DNA from 4 places in the Pseudoalteromonas mucoides genome. Region 3 is predicted to be linked to each of the others. Evidence: predicted binding sites of a transcription regulator. Region 3 holds the regulator's gene; each other region holds the start of a gene.
The links. The regulator sigma-54, encoded in region 3, starts transcription at its own class of promoters, with help from an activator protein. The targets are predictions, from matches to a motif close to GTTGGCACGNNNNTNGNNT.
Positions count from the first base shown of each region.

Region 1: the regulator sigma-54 is predicted to act here: its motif matches at 1,371-1,389, upstream of AAEU30_RS13125 (formate/nitrite transporter family protein).
Region 2: the regulator sigma-54 is predicted to act here: its motif matches at 1,862-1,880, upstream of AAEU30_RS03590 (EF-hand domain-containing protein).
Region 4: the regulator sigma-54 is predicted to act here: its motif matches at 2,093-2,111, upstream of AAEU30_RS05155 (flagellar basal body rod protein FlgF).

Region 1 is NZ_JBMMUC010000011.1:47,285-50,436, reverse strand. Features, by position in the region: gene AAEU30_RS13130 (bifunctional protein-serine/threonine kinase/phosphatase) at 1-352, opposite strand, end outside; gene AAEU30_RS13125 (formate/nitrite transporter family protein) at 359-1,210, opposite strand; gene AAEU30_RS13120 (nitrate- and nitrite sensing domain-containing protein) at 1,695-2,966, shown strand; gene AAEU30_RS13115 (hypothetical protein) at 3,082-3,152, shown strand, end outside.
Region 2 is NZ_JBMMUC010000003.1:50,943-54,094, forward strand. Features, by position in the region: gene rluB (23S rRNA pseudouridine(2605) synthase RluB) at 1-559, opposite strand, end outside; gene scpB (SMC-Scp complex subunit ScpB) at 556-1,146, opposite strand; gene AAEU30_RS03590 (EF-hand domain-containing protein) at 1,295-1,816, opposite strand; gene AAEU30_RS03595 (exonuclease III) at 2,023-2,454, opposite strand; gene xthA (exodeoxyribonuclease III) at 2,693-3,152, shown strand, end outside.
Region 3 is NZ_JBMMUC010000013.1:18,746-21,897, forward strand. Features, by position in the region: gene lptA (lipopolysaccharide transport periplasmic protein LptA) at 1-209, shown strand, start outside; gene lptB (LPS export ABC transporter ATP-binding protein) at 206-931, shown strand; gene AAEU30_RS14560 (RNA polymerase factor sigma-54) at 1,000-2,496, shown strand; gene hpf (ribosome hibernation promoting factor) at 2,527-2,814, shown strand; gene ptsN (PTS IIA-like nitrogen regulatory protein PtsN) at 2,819-3,152, shown strand, end outside.
Region 4 is NZ_JBMMUC010000004.1:11,855-15,006, reverse strand. Features, by position in the region: gene flgH (flagellar basal body L-ring protein FlgH) at 1-463, opposite strand, end outside; gene flgG (flagellar basal-body rod protein FlgG) at 481-1,269, opposite strand; gene AAEU30_RS05155 (flagellar basal body rod protein FlgF) at 1,291-2,055, opposite strand; gene flgE (flagellar hook protein FlgE) at 2,202-3,152, opposite strand, start outside.

The DNA of each region.
Region 1 (3,152 bases), on a different contig from region 3:
AAATGACCGCTGAAAAAGTGCAAACATAACCTTTTTCTACATCAAACCGATAAGGACCTTGTTGATTTTGCGCATAGAGCCACGCATTCGTGCTGGTTAAAACTTGTTGCGCCGCATGGCTAACCGACCACGCATCACTGGTACAATAATAATCAGATAGAAAACTTTTTATTGCTGTTTCACTTGCAACTTGACTGACTTGCGAGCTGCTCACTCCGTCGCTTAATGCAACAACAGCACCTTTAAGTTCAAGTTCAGGACTATTTGGCACAAAAGCGCCGTAGCAATCTTGATTAATATCTTTGCTACCGGCGCTTGAGTGTTGCCCTATCCGTAGGCTTAGCTGTGTCACTATGCGTTAACCCGTAACAGGTTTACTAATAGGCTCTTTTACTTGCGTATTTAAAGAGCGCTTTGGTGCAGTTCTATAATGCGTGGTATATAAAGTTAACCCAGTAAATGCCAACCCGCCCACTAAATTACCTAGTGCAGTTGGTATTTCATTCCATACTAAATAGTCCATTACTGAGAAATCGCCACCCATCATAAGTGCAAACGGAAATAAAAACATATTTACGACAGAGTGCTCAAAACCCATAAAAAAGAACAGCATCACAGGCATCCACATCGCAATCACTTTACCACTAACATGTGTTGAGATCATCGCACCCACAACACCCAGCGAGACCATCCAGTTACACAACATACCGCGAATAAAAATAGTTAACCAACCAGCAGTACCATATTCCGCATACCCTAACGTACGTGCCTCACCAATGTGACCAACCTTTGCTGCAATTGCTCCCCCATCAGTATTAAAGCCATAGGTAAATATAAACGCCATCATAAATGCTACAGTTAATGCGCCTAAAAAGTTCCCAACGAATACCTTGCCCCAGTGTGGCAAAATTTGCGACCAAGTTACTCCAGGACGTTTGGCAAGCCATGCTAATGGTGTTAATACAAACACCCCTGTAAGCAAATCAAAGCCCATCAAGTACAGCATGATAAATCCGACAGGAAATAACACTGAGCCTAACAAATGTGAGCCTGTCGCCACCGCAACACTTACCGCAAATACTGCGGCTAATGCTAAAATAGCGCCCGCCATAAATGCACGTATTAGCGTATCGCGAGTCGACATATAAATTTTTGACTCACCAGAGTCGACCATTTTTGTAACAAATTCTGTGGGTATTAAATAAGCCATAGTATTCACCTTCGTTGTTATTGATTAATTACCACTGTGCGTTGCTATATTTCAGGCAAAAAAAAACGCCTACTACTTGCTTATTGAGCAAGTAAGTAGACGTCTTCGTCTTAACTAAAACACACTGTAAGGGCACACAACCCGATTGACTTTATTACTAAAGCAACAACAGTGCCAATATAACCATCTGTTTAAAAGTCACTTTTAAACAGATGGTTATACACTTTTAATCAGAATAAACGGTGAATTCATTTGCGCCAACATAGTGCGAATTTCCATTTTACGCACCAAAAAGATCAAATAAAGTGAGTGTTTTATATTACTAAGTGCCAAAAGTTGCTTAGTTAAAATAGACTATATACTTTTTAATTCTCATTATTTCATAACCTTAAAAAGCGATGCTTTATTCTGACCTAATATTTTTGCTGACTGGAACAAGGGTTGCACTATTATTAACAATAATAATATAAACATATTAAATTTTATGCCCAGCGTCAGCCCTCTCACAGAACAATTTTTACTTGCAGCAAAACATGAAGAAATTAATGCGCTACAGCACTTAGCCATAAGTTGTAAAACATTAATAACTCTAGGCCACTTTATTCATCAACTTCAAAAAGAACGTGGTATCAGTAATATTTTTATTGCTTCAGGTTGTGAGCGTTTTGTACAGCAACGTCGTGAACAAATTGCGCAAAGTATTGAATCCGAGCAACAACTTTATACTGAGTTAAAGCAACATTACTTAAATTCAAAACACAGCACAGGTAATACACGTTTATTTAATCGAATAACTTTTAGCTTACAATGCCTTGCACGATTACCCATTTTACGAGAACAAATTCACAATCAAAAAGTAACGGCAGAGCATGCTAGCCAAGCTTTTTCACAACATATTAGTTCATTATTAAATATTCTATTAGAAGCCGCTGATGGCGCAAGTGATCCACTGATCACCCGACTTTTAATTGCACTATTTAATTTTGTGCAAGCAAAAGAACATGCTGGACAAGAGCGTGCTTGCGGTGCTATCGGTTTTGCATCAGGTGCATTTAGCACACAACGCAAAGACCAGCTAGCTCACTTACAAAATACACAGCAAGACAATTTTATTATATTTTTAAAATATGCCGGTAATGATTTAACTACAGCGTACGCACAACTAACTGAAGACGAAGCAAGCGTTCAACTACAAAGGCTGCGCAATTTAATACAAGAGTTACCGCAAGGTAGTTCACAGCTCAACGAATTAAGTGAAGTCTGGTACGACATCACAACCACACGTATTGATCATATGCATAGAATCGAGAAGTTAATCGCAGAGCAACTAACAACTAGTGCCGAGAAACAGATTCATATTGCTAAACGTCAATTACATGAACATAAAAATCATATAAAAGCACTGAGTGACATTCCTTTAGATGGGTCTGGTTCGAACGTTGATTACACCTCTAAAAATAGCAACTTAGCGCAGCATCGACTCACAAGTAACCGCACTTTTTACGATTTAATCATGGAACAAAGTGAACACCTAAAACAGATGAACGATGCCTTGCAAGATGCCAAACAAGTAATAAGTGAACAAAAAACATTAAACAGAGCAAAGTTAATCTTGATCCAACATCTAGATATCACTGAAGAACAAGCGCACAAACGTTTGCAGAAACAAGCAATGGACCAACAATGTTCTCTGTTTGAGGTCGCAAAACACGTGCTCAAAGCCATGAATAAAGACCAACACATTATAAGCTCTTAAATATTGATAAAATCAATATCAGTTATTGAAAACAATAATTTCATAAATAGTACTCTTAGCGCTAGAGTGAAGTCATACAAATGATTCACTCACACAACAAAGAGATATAGTTATGATGCAAACTACAGCAAGCTTTACTCAACAAGATGGTTTATTCATTGATGGTAATCTACATTCATTTATTGA
Region 2 (3,152 bases), on a different contig from region 3:
CATTATACCAGCGATTAATTCCCTCACCGCCAAGTGGTTTTATGTTTAGAAATTTAGCCATACCATCTTCAAGCTCAACACCTTTGGTTAAGTTCTTAATAGTCTCATTAGTCACTTCACCAAATACCCGTGCAGAATACTCACGTTCAACTTCATAACTTGGGTGCATTAAACGGTTAGCCAACTCACCATCATTAGTAAATAACATTAAACCAGCTGTATTGATATCCAAACGACCTACAGCAATCCAACGTTCGCCGTCAATGCGTGGTAAGCGATCAAACACGGTGCGGCGCCCTTCTGGGTCTTTACGTGTACACAATTCACCTTCAGGTTTGTTGTACATTATTACGCGGCAAATACGCTCCGCTTTTTCTTCAATTTTAACGGTGTGGCCGTCAACACGGATTTGGTCGGTCTCTTCGACCCGATCACCTAACTTAGCAACTTTACCATTTACACTCACACGATTTGCATCAATGTATTTTTCCATCTCACGACGTGAACCTACGCCAGCACGGGCTAGGACTTTTTGTAACTTTTCACCTTGTATACTCATTCGGATAGTTCTCTCACAGAAGGATCACTCAATAACTGATCTATTTTACTTTGTTGCTGCTTTGGCAAATCCGGTAAATTATCAAGACCCGTTAACGAAAAATAATCTAAAAATTGTTTTGTAGTCGCATATAAAGCAGGCCTTCCTGGCACCTCTTTATGGCCCACCACTTGTACCCACTCTCTTTCAAGTAAGGATTTCATAATTCCAGAACCCACAGCCACACCACGGACTTGCTCGATTTCACCACGTGTAATAGGCTGACGATATGCAATGAGTGACAGTGTTTCTAACAGCGCCCGAGAATATTTAGGCGCTCGCTCTTGAAATAAGTTACTCAGCCATGGAGCTAAACTTGCACAAGCTTGAAACCGATACCCACTGCCGACTTCGACTAATCGAATACCCCGCGTTTGATAATGAATTTGAATATCATCAATAGCATCATTAACTCGCGACATCGATACGCTTAATTCACTTAAAACGGTTTCTTTAAGGTGCCGCTTACTTAACGGCTTACCTGCAACAAAAATTGCCGCTTCAATGATTTCAATAAGTTGCTCATCACTAATTCGTTTTGTTGCCATTTAAATAACCATTTAAGAATAGACGCGCTAAAGGTTGGATATTATGAGCGTTATATTATGACAGAACATTAGCTAGGTTGGAAAATTTATTATCTAAAAAAGCAAAAATGCCAGCATAAAGCTGGCATTAGTATCACTAAAAATAAAATTAGCTATTTTTTACCATTTCAAGAGCTTCATCTTCAGCAACGTCACTACCATGAGTTTTGATATAAGTGACAAATTCGTTTTTGCTTACACGCTTGTCTTTATTGCTATCCATATAACCAAAGTGATTTGAAATATCGTCATCGTTTGCTTCAACGACTGAGATATAACCATTACGATCGTTATCTAATGACTTAAAATCACTTTCAATCGGATCAAATTTTGCAATTTCTGCCTTAAATGCTGACTCAGTTACTTCGCTGTCTGTTGCAACTTTACCTGTATTTAGGTGAGTGTAATTTGCAAATTCTTTGCGGCTAATTTGCTCATCCATATTGGTATCGATGTTTGAAAAATGCTCCCAAATATCGTCATCGTCAGCTTCGACTTTAGAAATATAGCCATCATCATCATTGTCTAAGCTACCAAAATCACTATCGATTTTTGCAAGAGAAGAATTCGCTGAACATGCGCTTAGAGTAAGAGCGGCTAAAATAGTTGATGCAAGTGTTAACTTTTTCATAAGACGTTTCCTTGTAATAAATAAAAATTAAATTCAAACGAAATAATACAAGGACTACGCCAATATTATAAACACCATACTATCAACAAGTTAAGTTGCTATAGATTTCACCTACAGAATGAGACTATAAAATGATTGCACGACTTTTGTAAAAATTGCAGGCATAAAAAAAGCGCTAATCAGCGCTTCTTTACAATAATTAACCGTTATATTGCTGCATTTTGATAACGTTTAACAAAATCAGTTACTGGCTCTCCATTACAGCGTAATGAGTTTAAGTTGCCAATTTTTTCACGCACAGGTGTAAGACCTTGCTTTACTGCAGTAACACAAAGTTGAGTTTCAGTTTGATCATTGGTGGCAAACACTTCTACAACTTTTACATTACGCTTTGTATTACTCTCTTTTTTAGCAATATCACGAATGTCTTGACCATTACATAAAATACTCTGTGAGTGACGAGAGATAAAAATACCATGTTGGTGAGCTACTTTACGTGCGGCAGAAAAACCTTCGTTTGCACTAATTGAGCAAAGTTGAGATTCAATTTTTTTATCAGCACTGAAGTACTGAGCTGCTTGAGCAACGTGAGAGAGTGAAGCTGTTGCAACGAATAAAGTTAAAAGCTGTTTTTTCATGATTTACCTTTATGAATATGGAGTGAACGGGTGAATTTCGCGCATTATATATACAAGAAAAATCAGATCAACTGAATAATCAATTTAATTTTTTAATTAATTTAAGTTTAACAATGTTTAATATTTAATCATCATTTGTTCAACATTAGTCCACTTATATTTCCAAATAATCACATGTACCATCGACATTTTAATGATAGAATTTGTCGCAAATAAATATGCACTTTAGGCCAATAATATGAAAGTTATTTCATTTAACATCAATGGGCTTCGCGCCCGACTTCACCAACTTCAAGCTATCATTGATAAACATCAACCTGATGTTATTGGCTTGCAAGAAATCAAAGTACATGATGAAGCTTTCCCTTTAGATGATGTACAAAAAATGGGTTACCACGTTTACTTTCATGGCCAAAAGGCTCATTACGGTGTAGCTATGCTCTGTAAGAGTGAGCCTAAGTCAGTATTTAAAGGTTTTGCTTCTGATACTGATGAATCACAAAAACGTATGATCAGTGTAACCGTTACACAAGAAAATGGCCGAGACCTAACGGTTATGAATGGCTACTTTCCACAAGGTGACAACATTAATCACGAAACAAAGTTTCCTTATAAGCGCCAATTTTATAAAGATCTTATGACTCACCTTGAGACTAACCATACTTCGGATGAAGATGTCATCGTCATGGGAGATATAA
Region 3 (3,152 bases):
ACGAAGTTCGTTACGATGTAGCAAAGCGCCTGTTAACTTTAATTGGCAACGCGAAAGTAACCCAAGCAGGACAAAAAATTAACGCTAAAAGCATCACCTACGATATGGAACAGCAACTAATAAGTGCTGAAAGAGGCGAAGACTCAAATGACCGCGTGCATACAATTTTAGTACCTGTCGATAGCAAAAAATCAAAAGGCCAGCTATGAGTACATTAAAAGCCGAGTTTTTAGCAAAAAGCTACAAGGGCCGCCAAGTTGTAAAAAGTGTTGGCTTAGAAGTTAGCGCTGGGAGTATTGTTGGTCTGCTAGGCCCTAATGGCGCAGGCAAAACCACTACTTTTTATATGATTGTTGGCTTAGTGCCCAGCGATAAAGGTAAAATTAGTATTGATGATAACGATATTACATTATTACCCATGCACAGCCGTGCTCGCTTAGGAATTGGCTATTTACCACAAGAGTCATCTATTTTTCGTAAATTGACCGTTTACCAAAACCTCATGGCGATTTTAGAAACCCGTAAAGAGCTAAACAAAACAGCCCGTGAAGAAGCCTTAGATAGCCTACTTGATGAATTTAGCATTCAACACATTCGCGACAGCCAAGGTATGGCATTGTCAGGTGGTGAGCGCCGTCGAGTTGAAATTGCGCGCGCTTTAGCCGCAAATCCTAAATTTATTCTGTTAGATGAGCCTTTTGCTGGCGTTGATCCCATTTCAGTGTTAGATATAAAGAAGATTATCGAGCACCTTAAAAACCGTGGTATCGGCGTACTTATAACCGACCACAATGTAAGAGAAACCCTTGATGTTTGCGAAAAAGCCTACATTGTTTCTCATGGGGAGTTAATTGCATCAGGAACTCCTGAGCATGTACTTGCCAACCAAACAGTTCGCGATGTATATCTGGGTGAGCAATTTAGGCTATAAAGCAACGCTCAGCTAACTATCTGCTAAACTAAATTATGACAACACAATAAAAGGATTGTTAGAGATAAATGAGGCAATCACTCCAGCTGCGCATGGGCCAGCAACTTACAATGACTCCACAACTGCAACAAGCAATTCGCTTATTGCAGCTAAGTACATTGGATCTCCAGCAAGAAATTCAAGAAGCACTCGACAGCAATCCATTGCTTGAAGTTGAAGAGCAAGAGTTTAGTGACGAAACGGCTGGCAAAAATGAACAAAAACAAGATACCGAAGACGTCACAGTAAGTGCTTCTGCCGATGAGACACCAAGCGAATACGAACAAGAAAGCAGTGAAGCACTTAATAAAGACACCGTAAGTGACGATATGGCTATGGATGTGACCTGGGATGAGTACATGAGCGCCGCTCCTGCCAGCTCATCAGGCCCGATGCCTGAAGATGAATCTATTTATCAAGGGGCTTCAACCGAAACCTTGCATGAATATATTATGTGGCAGTTACAGCTAACCCCATTTAGTCCGACCGACGAGGCGATTGCGATTGCCATTGTCGAAGCTATCGACGACTCAGGTATTTTAACCTTAAGCTGTGAAGACATTGCTGAAAGCCTAAATAAAGATAATAACGAAGAAGAAATTGAGCTTGATGAAGTTCAGGCGGTTCTAAAACGTATTCAACTGTTTGACCCAATTGGTATTGGCGCACGCAGCTTGCAAGAATGTTTATGTATTCAACTAAATCAATTTGACCCCGCAACTCCTTGGATTAGCGAAACAAAAATGATTTTAACTGAACATATCGATTTATTAGCCAGTCGCGACTACCGAACTTTGATGAAAAAGACTAAGCTTAAGGAAGATGAGCTTAAAGAAGTGATGACACTCATCCACAGTCTAAACCCAAAGCCTGCGGATAGTATTGTACGTGAAGAATCTGAATACGTTATTCCAGATGTCTCAGTAAAGAAAATCAAAGGCCGTTGGGTTGTTGAGTTAAATCCCGATAGCATGCCTAAAATTAGAGTAAACAGCCAATATGCAGCTATGTCTCGCTCGGTTAAATCGAGTAGCGACAGCCAATTTATTCGCTCCCACTTGCAAGAAGCAAAGTGGTTTATAAAAAGTTTAGAAAGCCGTAATGACACATTACTCAAAGTAACCAACTGCATCGTTAAACAGCAGCAAGGATTCTTTGAACATGGTCCCGAGGCAATGCGCCCTATGGTATTAAACGATGTTGCTGAAATGGTCGAGATGCATGAATCAACCATTTCACGGGTTACCACCCAAAAGTACATGCACACCCCAAGAGGGATTTTTGAGTTAAAATATTTTTTCTCAAGTCATGTAAGCACTGAAAACGGTGGGGAATGTTCGTCTACAGCGATCCGCGCATTAATCAAAAAATTAATTAGCGCAGAAAACTCAGCGAAACCATTGAGTGATAGCAAAATTGCAGATATATTGGCAGAGCAAGGTATCAAAGTAGCTAGACGTACAATCGCAAAATATCGCGAGTCACTGGCTATTCCACCGTCAAATCAAAGAAAGAGCTTGATTTAAGGCGTAAAAAAACAAAGAAGGAAAATGCTTATGCAACTGAATTTAACTGGTCGTCACGTAGAAATTACCGATTCACTTAGAGACTATGTACACAATAAGTTTGCAAAGCTTGAAAGGCACTTTGATCATATAAACAACGTGCACGTCATTTTAGACGTAGAAAAGCTAAGCCAAAAAGCAGAAGCCACAATACACCTCAGTGGTGCTGATTTATTTGCTTCAACAGAACACCAAGACATGTACGCTGCGATTGACGCCCTAATAGATAAACTAGACCGTCAAGTTATCAAACACAAAGAGAAGCACGCTCGACACTAATATTATGAAACTAAGTTCACTTACTTGTAAGGACTGCAGTAAAGCTGCGGTCCTTTTTAATAGCAAAAAACGAATTTTAGAATTTATTAGCCAGTTGGCTCATGAACAACTCCCTCACCTTTCAGAACAAGAAATTCTTAACTCGCTACTTAATCGAGAGAAACTAGGAAGCACGGGTATTGGCCGTGGAATTGCTATACCTCACGGTAGAATGACTGGTGTTGATACACCATTAGCACTGATACTAGTGAGTGAAACGCCCATTAATTTTGATGCGATTGATAATCGTCCTGTTGATATATTTGTGGCACTCATCGTACCTGATGGTGAGAGTCAAC
Region 4 (3,152 bases), on a different contig from region 3:
AATTACCATTAGGCAAAACGCGCATCACGTTAACGGAAATATCACCAAACAAACTGTTCGACTGGTTAGATTTCGAGTCACCAGTAAAAGATGAGTCAGAGCCAATACCAAATTGAATGCTATCGCCACCAATATTAACGGGTAAACCACCTAAACCAACAACTGGATCAAGACTGGCATTACTCTCTTTATCCGTCTCGGTTTTTGCTGCTTTTGAAGCTTGTGTTGACTCTTGTAGTTTTACAGTAATGATATCGCCTGTTCGTAGTGCTTTTTTATCAGAGTACAAGTCATTAGCAGAGTAACTGTCAAATAATGAACCTGTAGGCACAACTTGCTCAGTCACGGGCTCCGGGTACATTGGCGCATAATATGGGTCATCCTGAACCACATGGGTATTTTGAGTTGTCATACAACCACTTAATATACATGCCCCGCTTAAGACGATGATTAAATTACGCATAATGCTGCCCTTATTCATTATAATTGCTGATTAATGTAACTAAGCATTTCATCAACAGCTGAGATTACTTTTGAATTCATTTCATAAATACGTTGTGTTTCAATTAGATTCACAAGCTCTTCAGTCACATTCACATTAGAAGTTTCAAGTGAACCTTGCACAATCGAGCCTAAGCCATCAATACCCGGATTACCTTGAACCGGCGCGCCACTTACTGCTGTTTCGGTGTAAAGGTTTTGCCCAATAGGCTCAAGACCCGATGGGTTAATAAAATCACTAATGGTTAACTGCCCGATCACGACATTATCAGCCTCACCGGCAATACGTACCGATACTTCACCATCTTGCGATACAGTAATTGATTGTGCATCATCAGGTACGTTCATTTCTGGTTGAATAGGAAAACCTGCACCTGCTGTAACAATACGGCCGTCTTCATCGGTGGTAAATTGTCCGTTACGTGAGTACGCAATATTACCGTCAGGTTGTAGTACTTCAAAAAAGCCTGAACCAGATATCATCCAATCCAATGAGTTTTCAGTGGTAAGCATATTACCTTGAGAAAAATTCTTTTGGTTAGCAACCACTTTAGCACCGGCGCCTAACATCAAGCCCGATGGCATTTCAGTGTCTTGTGAAGAACGACCACCTGGCTGATTGATATTCTGATAGAGTAAATCTTCAAATACAGCACGGCTTTTTTTATACCCAACAGTACTGGCATTGGCTAAGTTATTTGAGATAACCGATATATCGGTTTGTTGGGCATCTAAGCCTGTTTTACTGATCCATAATGCAGGATTCATATTAATGTCCTCTCAATTAGGTTAAACAATGCGCAGCAATTGGGTATGACGCTCGTCAATTTCTTCTGCTGTTTTCATTAACTTAACTTGTAATTCAAATTGGCGTTGATGGCTTATCATATCCACCATTTCATGTACTGGATTCACGTTTGACATTTCAAGCGTACCGCTCATTACTTTTACGTTTTGCGATATATCACAAAAGCCACATAAATCATCTTCTAGTTTATCGGCTTTAGGGCGAAACAAGCCGTCATTACCTTTTTCAAGCTGGGTGTTATCCGCTTCAATCACCTTTAGGCGATCTACCACTTCCAAAAAATTAGCAGGCGCACCTTGAGGGCGTACTTGAATTGATCCGTCTTCACTAAACTCCACTTTTTCAATCGGTAGAGGTAAAATGATAGGCCCACCCGCGCCAACAACTTGACGACCATGACTGGTAATTAACGCACCATCGGGAGTAATATTTAAAGTACCCGTTTTTGTATAAGCTTCATTACCTTGGGCATCTTGAACGGTTAGCCAGCCTTTATCGCTCATAGCGATATCTAAATCACGACCCGTTTCAACGATGCCACCAGAGGTCATATTCGAACCAGGGCGTTCTTGCATGGAAAAGACGCGCGTAGGTAAGCCTTCACCAAACGCTTGCATCGACCTTGCCTGCGCAAAATCAGCTTTAAAGCCAGTGGTGTTAGCATTTGCTAAGTTATTTGCTTTGAGCGCAAGGCCCCGCATACTCTGCTTAGCCCCTGACGCTGCAATGTAAACCATCTTATCCATAACATCGACTCACGTTAAAAATCTATATTAGAGATAAATGCAAAATAAGTGCCACAATAAATTGACGGTATGAAATACACTGAAAAGAAACAAAAAAGGCTGCCTGAATTGGCAGCCTTGGTGTCGGATTATTATGAGGTGCGCTATTAACGAATCTGCAGAATACTTTGCTGAATTGTTGAATTCACTTCAAGTGCACGCGAGTTAGCTTGGAAATTCCGCTGTGCGCTAATCAAATCGACCAGCTCATTAGTTAAGTTCACATTTGATTGCTCAAGCGCTGAAGAATTAATAGAACCTAAAGTACCTGAACCTGGCTCACCAGCAATTGGTTCACCAGAGGTTAAACTTTTTTTCCATGACGTGTCACCAGCTTGTTGTAAACCTTGAGAGTTTGAAAAACGCACCATGGCAACTTGCCCTAAGAACGAGGTATCACCATTACTGTAAGAGGCAACCACCTTGCCATCTGTGCCAATATCAATACCCGCTAAACGCCCCACTGTGGCACCATCTTGATCCAGTGCTTTAACTTCAAAATTACTCGCATATTGTGTAGGAATTTTGTTCGCTGTTCCTGCTTCATCGCGCCAGTTCACTTGGACATCATCAGGAAAGCTTGCACCATTGGTTAGTAAGTCAGAAAGACCAGCAACACCAGCACCACCACCAGGTATGGCAATAGGATTAAAAGTGGTATCTGTATTTGCAGCGCCATCAGTATTTAAAGGTAAACCACTTGCATCAAATTGAAATGTTGAAAGTGGTGTATATGGAGTAGCCGTCTCTTCAGCACCTGCAGGACTAAATGGCTTTTCGTCCAGTGTCGCAAATACTTGCCATTCATTCTCATTGCCAGTAACCGTTGCATCTGTTTTCACGAAAAAAAACTGTAAAACATGCGGCTCACCTAAAGAGTCGTACATAGTTGTCGATGTAGAGCTGTTATAAGAAGCACTGACCGTTGGATCAAACGATGTAATCGACGGTGTGCTTGAACGAGAATCTAAATTAAATGAACTATATACATTAGTCGTCGCGCGTGGAGAACCAGATGAATCAGGAATTTGTAATGCCGATGATGTACTTAAACTTAC